DNA from 3 places in the Streptomyces sp. KMM 9044 genome. Region 1 is predicted to be linked to each of the others. Evidence: riboswitches for the same ligand, from Rfam matches in the RefSeq annotation. Region 1 holds a riboswitch; each other region holds the start of a gene.
What was found. Region 1 has a riboswitch for cobalamin ahead of HUV60_RS02465 (ABC transporter substrate-binding protein). Riboswitches for the same ligand answer to the same signal wherever they lie in the genome.
Positions count from the first base shown of each region.

Region 2: another riboswitch for cobalamin. It lies ahead of HUV60_RS06645 (energy-coupling factor ABC transporter permease); the one in region 1 lies ahead of HUV60_RS02465 (ABC transporter substrate-binding protein).
Region 3: another riboswitch for cobalamin. It lies ahead of HUV60_RS31225 (ABC transporter substrate-binding protein); the one in region 1 lies ahead of HUV60_RS02465 (ABC transporter substrate-binding protein).

Region 1 is NZ_CP113910.1:520,192-523,917, forward strand. Features, by position in the region: gene HUV60_RS02450 ((2Fe-2S)-binding protein) at 320-1,018, opposite strand; gene HUV60_RS02455 ((2Fe-2S) ferredoxin domain-containing protein) at 1,082-1,489, opposite strand; cobalamin riboswitch at 1,535-1,715, opposite strand; gene HUV60_RS02460 (hypothetical protein) at 1,889-2,308, shown strand; cobalamin riboswitch at 2,299-2,479, shown strand; gene HUV60_RS02465 (ABC transporter substrate-binding protein) at 2,508-3,533, shown strand; gene HUV60_RS02470 (FecCD family ABC transporter permease) at 3,530-3,726, shown strand, end outside.
Region 2 is NZ_CP113910.1:1,476,363-1,480,088, forward strand. Features, by position in the region: gene HUV60_RS06640 (ABC transporter substrate-binding protein) at 1-727, opposite strand, end outside; cobalamin riboswitch at 959-1,166, shown strand; gene HUV60_RS06645 (energy-coupling factor ABC transporter permease) at 1,197-1,922, shown strand; gene HUV60_RS06650 (energy-coupling factor ABC transporter substrate-binding protein) at 1,919-2,329, shown strand; gene cbiQ (cobalt ECF transporter T component CbiQ) at 2,336-3,085, shown strand; gene HUV60_RS06660 (energy-coupling factor ABC transporter ATP-binding protein) at 3,082-3,726, shown strand, end outside.
Region 3 is NZ_CP113910.1:6,961,290-6,965,015, forward strand. Features, by position in the region: gene HUV60_RS31215 (hypothetical protein) at 1-44, shown strand, start outside; gene HUV60_RS31220 (aldo/keto reductase) at 328-1,347, shown strand; cobalamin riboswitch at 1,646-1,854, shown strand; partial or broken gene HUV60_RS31225 (ABC transporter substrate-binding protein) at 1,916-2,845, shown strand; gene HUV60_RS34140 (hypothetical protein) at 2,863-3,129, shown strand; partial or broken gene HUV60_RS31230 (methyltransferase) at 3,222-3,610, shown strand; gene HUV60_RS31235 (TcmI family type II polyketide cyclase) at 3,702-3,726, opposite strand, start outside.

The DNA of each region.
Region 1 (3,726 bases):
GGAGGCACGGTCCGGATTCAGGGGCGGGGTGCGTCGAGCCTGCGGCTCGGAGGCAGCCGGTTATCGACCGGAGCGTTCACAACCGATTCGGTCCGGGACGCGCAGAGGCCCCGTCGTCGTGTTGAACCGGTGTGTGGTCACAGCACTGATTGTGTGATCTCCGTCGACTTCTGTCAACGGGGCGTCACGGGGAGGGAACAGCGGACGCCTGGAGGCCGGGCGTCACCGGAGTCCGCCCTGCCCCGTTCGGGGTCTCCCCCCCCCTCACCGGAACACTCTCCTGCGCGGGGCCGGTGGGCCCGCGCGGCGTCCTGGCTGCTCACGGTCCGTCTCGGCCGGCCAGGCAGCAGTCACCGCACTTGGAGCCGTTCGGCGCACGGTAGTAGAGGCAGCAACTGCGGCGTCGGAACGTGAGATCCGGTCCGGTGATCATTCCCGTGCCCGCAAGCCGTCCGGTACTCAGCAGTTCGGCCGTGAGGCCGGTGAGCGGCTCGCGCAGCCCGGGGCGGGCCCCCAGCAGGGCGTGGGACGCCCCGACGAGCGCGGAGGCGGCGTTCCCGTCCAGCAGACGCGGAGCGATCCTGACACGGAGTCCGGCCGCGAGCCCCCGCAGATGGCCCATCACCTGCTCGTTCAGGGTGAGAACGGGTTCGGGCAACCGCTCGGTGTACCAGCCGGCAGGGCGGGGCAGACGGAGGGCCGGTCCGTCGTCGGCACGCTGCAACTCCGTCAGGTCCAGGACGATGCCGTGCAGCAGTGCGCAAGCGAGGGCGGGGGACCACAGGCGTGCCGCGTGTCCGAGGTGGACGATGGACACACCGATCCGCGGTTCGCGGGTGTGGTGCCGGTGCGCCACGGCCTCGGCCAGGTCGGTGAAGCCCCTCGCATAGGAGTGGTCGAGCGGATGCCAGCCCTCGTCCCGGCCACCGACGTGCACGGCGAAGAACCCGCCGAGGGCCGTCACGTCCCGGAGAGCCGCGGCGACGGCCCCGGCAGCCGCCCGGGCATGTTCGGTCATGTCGGGGCGCTTCCCTTCCGGCGGATGTACCGACACAGGGTCGATGAATGGGTGAGCGTGGTCTCAGGAAGCCGTACGCCGCCGCGGTGGAGTGATGGCGTACAGGTCGAGGATCTCCGGCCGGGGCACTGTTCCGGGTCCGCCGGCGCGTGCCCAGGCGGCGATGTCCTCGATGGCGTCCGGGTCGTTGACCAGTCCGAGCCAGACGGGCCGGGCGCCGGCGGCCCGGCCCGCCGCGGAGGGCTGGACGACGATGACGTTGGCCTGTTCGCACACGTCCAGGCACTCGGACACCCGCACAGGTACCTCCGCGCGCAGGCGCGCTGTCTGCGCCGTGTGGTCGACACCGATCACCTTCGGGCTGCCACAGCAGCAGTCCCTGCACACGACGACTCTGCAGGGCGCCGGGGCGGGCCCCGGGGTCGCGACGTCGACGGACGTCGTTCCGGCCGTGCTCGCTTCGGCGGGCATGCGGCATCGTTCCTCTCTCCGGGGAGATCCGCCCCGGGACGCGTCGAGGAGGCGACCGCGTGAGTCTCCTGGCTCTCGGGTCGATGCGCGCTCCGCGCCTTCCCGCCCTGGTGCGGGCAGTGGTCATGTGCGGGTCTCGCTCGCCGATCACAGTGGCGGGACCGCGCCGGATTCACACCGGCTTCCTCGTTCCGCCGTCGCCCTGTCGTCGGCCATCATTCCATCGCGCGGGCCCTCGCACCACGATGGCCCCCGCCCGCGTCCCCGAGGGGACCGGCCGGGCGGACCGGGCGTACGCGGTGCGCGCGGAACAGGGCCGGGCCGGATGCGCGGGATGCGCGGCACCCGTCGGGCCGTCGTGTTCGTGCACGGACGGGAACATCGTTCCGCCTCGCGGGCGTGCGGTGCCGTCACGGGCGGCCCGGCCGGACGGTCCCGTCCTCGGTCGCGCCGGACACCACGGCGACGGGGATCCCGGCGACGACGTACGCGTGCTGCGCACCCCCGCGCGCCTGCCTGGCCCCGGGCTGCGTCCTCATCCTGGACCTCGCGGGCAAGGAACCGCTCGCCCGCGAGGTCGTCCCGTCCAAGGTGGTGCGGCGCGGTGACGGCCCGACGGTGCGGACCGGCACGACAGCAGGGGTGTACGGCCGGTCCCGTACGCCCTTTCGCCCTCGCCCCAAGGAACCGCTCGCCCGCGAGGTCGTCCCGTCCAAGGTGGTGCGGCGCGGTGACGGCCCGACGGTGCGGACCGGCACGACAGCAGGGGTGTACGGCCGGTCCCGTACGCCCTTTCGCCCTCGCCCCGGGGAAACGTAGTATCACCTGGTCATCGCCGCGACGGGAGACAGGAAGCCGGTGCGAATCCGGCACGGTCCCGCCACTGTGACCGGGGAGCGCCCCTCCGACACGCCACTGCGCGCCGCGCGGGAAGGCGGAGGGGAACGTCGATCCGGGAGTCAGGACACTGGCCTGTCGCGGGCCCGTCCCAAGGAGCGCGGACTCCAGGAGGCTTCACGTGTTTCCCTTGCTCACCCCTGCGCGAAAGCGCCAGTGCCGTCGCACGACGGCCGCGGCGGTCGCACTGTCGGCGGTCCTGCTGACCGCCGGCTGCGGCTCGTCCGACGACGGCGCCGGCCACGCGAAGGCCACCTCGACCGTGCCCGGAGGCTTTCCCGTCACCATCGACAACTGCGGTGTGAGGACGACGTACGGCACACCGCCGTCCCGGGTGGTCACCATCCACCAGCACCCCGCGGAACTGATGCTCGCCCTCGGTCTGGAGGACCACATGGTGGGCACCGCCTTCCCCGACTCGGCCGTACTGCCGGAGCTGAGGAAGGACTTCGAGACGGTACCGGAACTCGCCCAGAGGGAACCGTCGTTCGAGAGGATCCTCGACGCCGAACCCGACTTCGTCTACGGCGGCTACGGCAGCGCCTTCGCCGAGAACGAGGGCCGCTCCCGCAAGGCGTTCGCCGATGCCGGCATCGACACGTACCTCAACCGTGAGTACTGCGGCGGGAAGCAGCTGACGATGGAGGACACCTACGCCGAGGTCCGCACCATAGGCCGGATCTTCGACGTGTCCGACCGTGCCGACGAACTGGTCGCCGACCTCCGGGGCAGGGTCGGCGAGGCCGCGTCCGCCGTCGAGGGGGAGCCGGAGGTACCGGTCTTCGTCTACGACAGCGGCGACAAGAGCGCCTTCACCGCGGGCGGCAAGGGCCTGGGCACCGAGCTGATCCGGCTGGCCGGCGGGAAGAACGTGTTCGCCGACCTCGACGAGGTCTTCGGTGACGTCTCCTGGGAACAGGTTGTCGAGCGCAGGCCCGAGGTGATCGCCATCTACGACTACGCCGGCGCAGGCGGCGTCGAGCAGAAGAAGAAGTTCCTGCTCTCCCAACCCGCCCTCGCCGACGTACCCGCCGTCAGGAACAAGCGGTTCGTCGTCCTCCCACTGACCGCGACCCTGATCGGTATCCGGTCGGCGTACGCGGTCGGGGACCTGGCCCGCGGGCTGCATCCCCAGAGTTTCCGATGACGCGCACCGTCACCGGACCATCCGTGGGGCCGGTTTCGACGGAGGGGCGGGAAAAGGGCCGCACGGCCACGGCCGGCATCCTGCTCGTGCTGGCCGTTCTGCTCGTGGCCTCCGCCACGGCGGGCCTGGCCATCGGCTCGGTCCAGGTACCGCCCGGCCAGGTCTGGGGCATCGTGACGCACGCGCTGGGCGC
Region 2 (3,726 bases), 960 kb from region 1:
TGGCGCGGACGTCGTCGTCGGCGATGACCGCCATGGTGAGCTTTTTCACCTTCGGGGCGCCGCCCCAGTAGTCCGGGTTCGCCTTGAAGGTGAGCTTCTCGCCCTTGCTCCAGCCGGTGAGGACGTACGGTCCGGTGCCGACCGGCTCGGTGTTGAAGGCGCCGGTGTTGGGATCCTGCCCGGCGGTGATGTGCTCGGGGACGATGGGCAGGACGGTGCGGGCGGCGAAGGCCGCGTACGGGTACTTGAGGGTGAAGACGACCTTGTCGTCGCCGCCCGCGCGGACCTTCTCGACGGCGTCCAGTTCGCTCTTGGCGGTGTTGTTGGTCTTGTCGTCGAGCACCGTTTCGTACGTGTGGACGACGTCCTCGGCGGTGAGGGGTTCGCCGTCGCTGAACGTCACGCCGGAGCGCAGGGTGTAGGTGTAGGTGCGGCCGTCGTCGCCGATCTCGGGCAGGGCCTTCGCCAGGGCGGGCTCGAGTTCCAGGTCTGCGTCCCGGGCCAGCAGCCCGTCGAAGATCTTGGAGTTGCCGTCCTTGCCGTAGCCGAGCAGGGGGCTGAGGGTGTCGGGTTCGGAGGGAACGCCGATCACCACGGACTCGGCGGACCCGCCGCCGTGCACACCGGCGTCCGAGCCGCCGGTCGGCGCCGAGCAGGCGGCGGCCAGCGCGAGCGCGGCGGCCGTGGTCGCCGTGCCGGTGGTACGCCGTATTCGTCGGGTCGTCATCGAACCTCACACCTCTGCTGACTGGAATTCGTTGTTGCATATTAATTGCAGCAAGGTTCTGCCCAGGGCCCCGGCCCCTCATGCCGACGTTTCGGGGAACAGCGGCGCCGGGGTGCCGCCCTTGTCATCGGCGTGCGTCGGGTGTCAAGGCCGCAGGTGTGCGCCGGGGTGCGAGCTGTGCAGCGCCGTCCGCGCGCCGCGGCACCTGCTTGTCACCGGGCCGGAGCCGGTCTACTGTCGCCACGCCTTGGTGAACGGGAAATCCGGTGCGATACCGGTGCGGCCCTCGCCACTGTGATCGGGAAGTCCGGCTCCGGCCCCTGGTCCTGTCCCCGACAGGACCGACGGGCAGCCACTGGGTCCCCCTGGGACCCGGGAAGGCGGAGTTCGGGCGGTGGTACCCGTCAGCCAGGAGACCGGCCAAGGCGCGTCAACCATCCACGAGGTGCTGGAGAGGGTCTGCTGAGTCATGCATATTGCCGAAGGTTTTCTGCCACCGGCGCACGCGGTCGCCTGGGGTGCCGCGGCGACGCCGTTCGTCGTCCACGGCGCCCGGTCACTCATCCGTGACGTCAGGGAACATCCCGAGAGCACGCTGTTGCTCGGCGCCTCGGGAGCGTTCACCTTCGTTCTGTCCGCGCTGAAACTCCCCTCGGTTACCGGGAGTTGTTCCCATCCCACCGGCACCGGGCTGGGCGCCATCCTGTTCCGGCCGCCGGTCATGGCGGTGCTGGGCACCATCACCCTGCTGTTCCAGGCCCTGTTGCTCGCCCATGGCGGGCTGACCACGCTGGGCGCCAACGTCTTCTCCATGGCGGTGGTCGGGCCGTGGGCGGGGTACGGCGTGTACCGGCTGGCCCGGCGGTACGGGGCGCCGCTGATGGCGGCGGTGTTCTGCGGCGCGTTCGTCGCCGACCTGTCCACGTACTGCGTCACCAGCGCGCAACTGGCGCTCGCCTTCCCCGATCCGGGGAGCGGGTTCCTGGGCGCGCTCGGGAAGTTCGGCTCCATCTTCGCCGTCACGCAGCTCCCGCTCGCGGTGAGCGAGGGGCTGCTGACCGTGCTGGTGATGCGCCTGCTGGTGCAGTCCAGCAGGGGTGAACTGACCCGTCTCGGCGTGCTGGTGGCCAAAGCCGCCCGCAACAGGCCTGCCTCGTCGGCGACGGCGGGTACGGAATCGGAGGTGGCGCGATGACCAGGAACGCGAAGATCAACTCGCTGCTGCTGCTCGCCGTGGCCGCGCTCGCGGTGCTGCCGCTGGCGCTCGGGCTCGGCGACCACAAGGAGGAGCCGTTCGCCGGTGCGGACGGTGAGGCTCAGACCGCGATCACCGAGATCGAACCCGACTACGAGCCGTGGTTCTCGCCGCTGTACGAACCCCCGTCCGGTGAGATCGAGTCGGGGCTGTTCGCCCTCCAGGCCGCCGGCGGCGCGGGGGTCCTGGCGTACTGCTTCGGGGTGCGGCGCGGGCGGCGGCAGGGTGCGGAGCGGGCACGGGAGCAGCAGTCGGCGGCCGGCACCGGACCGGGCTCCGGCACCGGCACCGGCACCGGCTCCGGCTCCGGCTCCGGTGAAGCGGTCTCCCCCGGGCCCCGGGCCTGATCGCGCGTGCTGCCGATCGACGTGGCGGCGCACAGCAGTCGCTGGCGCCGCCGTCATCCGGTGGACAAGGCCGTGCTCGGACTGGGGCTCACCGTGCTCGCGGTCTCCCTGCCTCCATGGCCGGGCGCGGCTCTGGTGCTGGTGACCGCGCTCGCGGTGCTGCTGGGCCCGGCGGGGGTGCCGGGCCGGCGGCTGTGGCGTGCCTACCGGGTACCGCTGGGCTTCTGCGTCACCGGGACGCTCACGCTGCTCGTGCAGGTGGGCGGACCGGACGGGTGGGTGTCACCGGCCCCCGAAGGGCCGCTGCGTGCAGGCGAGTTGCTGCTGCGCACCTCGGCGGCGTCCCTCGGGGTGCTGCTGTTCGCGTTCACCACGCCGATGTCGGACCTGCTGCCGCGCCTGGTACGGGCCGGGGTGCCCGCACCCCTGGTGGACGTGGCCCTGGTGACGTACCGCATGAGCTTCCTGCTGCTCGACTCCGTGCGCCGGGTCGGTCAGGCGCAGGCGGCCCGGCTGGGGCACACCGCCCGGGCGGCGTCGTGGCGTTCGCTGGGCGGGCTCGGCGCGACGGCGTTCGTCCGGTCCTTCGACCGGGCGGCGCGACTGCAGGCGGGGCTCGCCGGGCGCGGTTACGACGGCACGCTGCGCGTCCTGGTGCCCGAGGCGCGGATCTCCGTACGGTTCACGGCCGTGAGCGTGCTGCTGCTCGTGACGCTGGCCACCGTCACCCTTCTCCTGGAAAGCCGCATGTCATGAGCGATCCCGCACCGAAAGGTCCCGCGCTGGTCGCCCTGCGGGACGCGTCCTTCGCCTACGAGGACGGCCCGGCCGTACTGAGCGGCCTCGACTTCGAGGTGCGTCAGGGGCGCGCACTCGCGTTGCTGGGCCGCAACGGCAGTGGCAAGACCACGTTGATGCGGCTGCTGAGCGGTGGACTGCGGCCGAGCGGCGGTGAGTTGACGGTGGAGGGCCGGCCCGTGCGGTACGACCGCAAGGGACTGACGCGGTTGCGGACGACGGTGCAGCTGGTGGTGCAGGACCCCGACGACCAGTTGTTCGCGGCGTCCGTGGGGCAGGACGTGTCGTTCGGGCCGCTGAACCTCGGGCTGTCCGACACGGAGGTGCGGGCGCGGGTCGCACAGGCGCTGGCGGCACTCGACATCACCGCGCTCGCCGAGCGGCCCACCCATCTGCTGTCCTACGGGCAGCGCAAGCGGGCCGCGATCGCGGGGGCGGTGGCGATGCGGCCCCGTGTCCTGATCCTGGACGAGCCCACCGCGGGCCTCGACCCGGACGGTCAGGAACGGCTGCTCGCCACCCTCGCCGGACTGCGTGAGCGGGGCACCACGGTCGTCATGGCCACCCACGACGTGGACCTCGCCCTGCGCTGGGCCGAC
Region 3 (3,726 bases), 6.4 Mb from region 1:
GGGCCCACTTGGCCGACCTCGCGGTCGCCCTCAAGGACACGTGACGGTTCTCCACCGCCGCCGGACGGCCGATCCGGTGCGGGAGCGCACCACCGGCCCCGGCCGCGACGGCGCACCGGCGCGTCCGTACCCGCCGTGACGAAGACGGCGGCTGCCGTCCTTTCGGCCGCGGTCGCCGTACCACTGTCGCACTTGTAAAGCGGAACGCTGCTCCGTATTATTTCCGGAGCGGCGTTCCGCTTTTTCGTGGTGTCGGAGTGGACGTCCGGCAACCAGGCCACGCCGCGCCCTACCACAACACCCCACTCCCTATGGAGGAACACGGCCATGCAATACCGCACCTTGGGCCGCACCGGCGTGCAGGTCAGCTCCCTCGCGCTCGGCGCGATGAACTTCGGCAGGATCGGACGCACCACTCAGGACGAGGTCACCGCCGTCGTCGACGCCGCCCTGGAGGCAGGGATCAATCTCGTCGACACCGCCGACGCGTACAGCGGCGGCGAGTCGGAGGAGATGGTGGGCAGGGCCGTCGCCGGGCGTCGTGACGACATCGTGCTGGCCACGAAGGCGACGATGCCCATGGGGGACGAGCGAAATCATCAGGGCAGTTCGCGCCGCTGGCTGGTCACCGCCCTTGAGGACAGCCTGCGCCGCCTCGGCGTCGACCACGTCGACCTCTACCAGATCCACCGATGGGACCCGCACACCAGTGACGAGGAGACCCTGTCGGCGCTGACCGATCTGCAGCGCGCCGGAAAGATCCGCTACTTCGGCTCCTCGACCTTCCCGGCGCACCGGATCGTGCAGGCCCAGTGGGCCGCCCGTGACCATCGCCTGAGCCGCTACGTCACCGAACAGCCCAGTTACTCGATCCTGCAGCGCGGGATCGAGACCCACGTGCTGCCCGTGACCGAGGAGTACGGCCTCGGCGTACTGGTGTGGAGCCCGTTGGCCTCCGGCTGGCTCTCGGGTGTGGTCCGCGAGGGCCGGGACGTCACCACCAACCGCTCCACGTTCATGCCGCAGCGCTTCGACACCGCCGTCCCCTCCAACCGGGCCAGGCTCGACGCCGTCGAGCGACTCGCCAGGATCGCCGATGAGGCCGGCCTGACCATGATTCAGCTGGCGCTCGGATTCGTGACCGCGCACCCCGCTGTGACCAGCGCGCTGATCGGCCCTCGCACACTGGACCACCTGCGCTCGCAACTTGCCGCCGTCGGCACCGTGCTCCCCGCCGACGTGCTGGACGCGATCGACGCCGTGGTCACCCCCGGCACCGACCTGGCCGCGCACGAGAAGAACGACACCCCGCCCGCGCTGCTCGACCCCTCGCTGCGCCGCCGTTGACCCTCCGGGGGCCGCGCGCCGAAGGGGAACGCGCACGGCAGGCCGTCGCACGGGTGCTCCCCGCGACGGCCTGCACGGAACGCGCCGTGGCCGGCGCCGACGCAGGTCGCGGTCCGTTCGGGGCCAGAATGCCGGTGTCCACACCGGCGCGGCTCGGCGGGAGGCGTCCGTCCACCCGTGAGGACAGCTGCAGCGTACGCGTCCGAACCCTCTGAGCAGTCCCATGTCCGACCGGTCCGCCACCGACGGCACCGGACAGGGCAACCCCATACGCTCCGTCCAGGCCGCCCGGCCGATCTTGGTACGCTTCCGAGCCAGTCGTGCCACATCCGAGGCCAGGGAATCCGGTGGAAATCCGGAACTGACGCGCAGCGGTGAGGGGGGACGGGCGGAGCATTCATGACGCCACTGGGGCGGCCGGCCGGAAGAACGACGCGCACTGCCCCGGGAAGGCGCTCCGTCCGGGCGAACCCGAGTCCGAAGACCTGCTGGCACCAGGCCGCCATGGGCGGCGGGGTCCTCCGCAGGCCAGGCTCCGCGTGCGAGTCCCGACAGGCAAGGCGTCCCCGTGCCCCGTGCTCTCCCCGCTGCCGTGCCGCAAGCCCTTCTCATCGCTCCCGCCCTGCTGCTCACCGCCTGTGATGGTGACCCCGGAGACGACGGCGCCGGCAAGGGCCCGGACAAGCCCGCCGCGTCCGTCCACCCGCTCGCCCTCGACAACTGCGGACACCAGGTCACAGTGAAGTCCGTACACCAACGGGTCCTCTCCCTCAACCAGGGCACCACCGAGATCCTGCTCGCCCCCGGCCTCGCCGAACGCATGGCCGGCACCGCCACCTGGACCGACCCGGTGATGAAGGACCTCGAGAAGGCCGACGCGTCGGTGCCCCGCCTGGCGGACAACGGTCCGTCCTTCGAGAAGATGCTGGAACCGAACCCGACTTCGTCACCGCCTCCTTCGTCTCCACACTCGGCAGAGGCGGCGTCGCCACCCGTGAGCAGTTCGGGGAACTGGGCGTACCCACGTATGTCTCACCAGCCGACTGCGCCGCCGGAAAGGGCAACGACAGCGGTGGTGACGGCTCCCGCAGTGAGCCGCTCGCCCTCGACACCGTCTACGCCGAAATACGCGACCCTGCGTGCGTGTTCGGCATCGAGGAACACGGTGACAAGCTGGTCGCGGAACTGAAGGAGCGGGTACGCAAGGCCACCGACGGCCTGGACGCTTCCGGCACCTCCCTCATGTACCGGCTCGCCAACTCGCAGTCGCCCTACCTGGCAGGCTGCTGCGGCGCCCCCGGTGCCATCACCCGCGCGACCGGTGCCGAGAACGGCCTTCTCCGACACCCACGACGAGTGGCCGCAGATCAACCGGGAGACCGTCGCCGACCGCGGCCCCGACGTCATCGTCCTCGGCGACCTCACCCGCAGGTCCCGGACCGCGGAAACCGCCGAGGCGAAGATCCGTTTCCTGGAGACCAATACGGCTCCGGCAAGTCGACACTGCTGCGCCTGCTGGCCGGCGTCCTCACGCCATCCGCCGGCGTCGTCCGGCTCGACGGCCGGGCCCTGCCCGAGGCCGGCCGCCGGGCCGTCGCGCGCGCCGAGGACACCCTCGTGGCCTGGAAGCGGGCCGAGAACAACAAGGGCACCTTCCCGCTGTCCGGCGGTGTCGTGGCCTTCAAGAACTTCGTGGGCGCGGCCAACGAGCGCAACACCGTCCGCGACACCCCGGTCACCGGCAACACCTGCACGCTCTTTGAGCCCGCCGGACTGTGCTGAACTCCCCGCCGCACCACCGACCCGTCCCTCACCACCCCGCCCCCAGCTCCCGCCCTCCCTCGCCACGGCACAACAGAAGAAGCGAGGCGACGGATGGCGCCGGCCCCCGGCTGTGGGAGGACGGCGCGCCGGCCGGCCGGGCCCGGCTCATCGCCGGGGACCGCCGCCAGGACGTCCCCGTACGGGCGGACCTCTGCCTCATCAAGAACGTTCTGGAGCGGGCACGACGACAGCACCCGCCGGGTCCTGGCCGGCATCCGCGCGGCCCGGAGCGCGCGCCGTCGTCATCGACAACCTCGTCGACGACACCCCGCCGATGCGGTTCACCACGGCCATGGACCTGCTGCTCCTCACCGTCGGCGGTGCCAAGCACACCCGGCAGAGCATGACCGGCCGGCTGACCGAGGCGGGCCTGGTCATCGGCGAGGTCCGGCCGGTCAACGCCTGCCCGCACGCCTTCGAGTGCACCGTCCCCGGCTGATCCGTACCGCACCGGCCGGGTCCAGCCCCGAGGCCGCCGGTCCCGCGACACGCACGGGACCAGCGGCCTCGGGGCGTTCCGGGCCGGCCGCTCAGGAGCCGGCGCCGCGCTCCCAG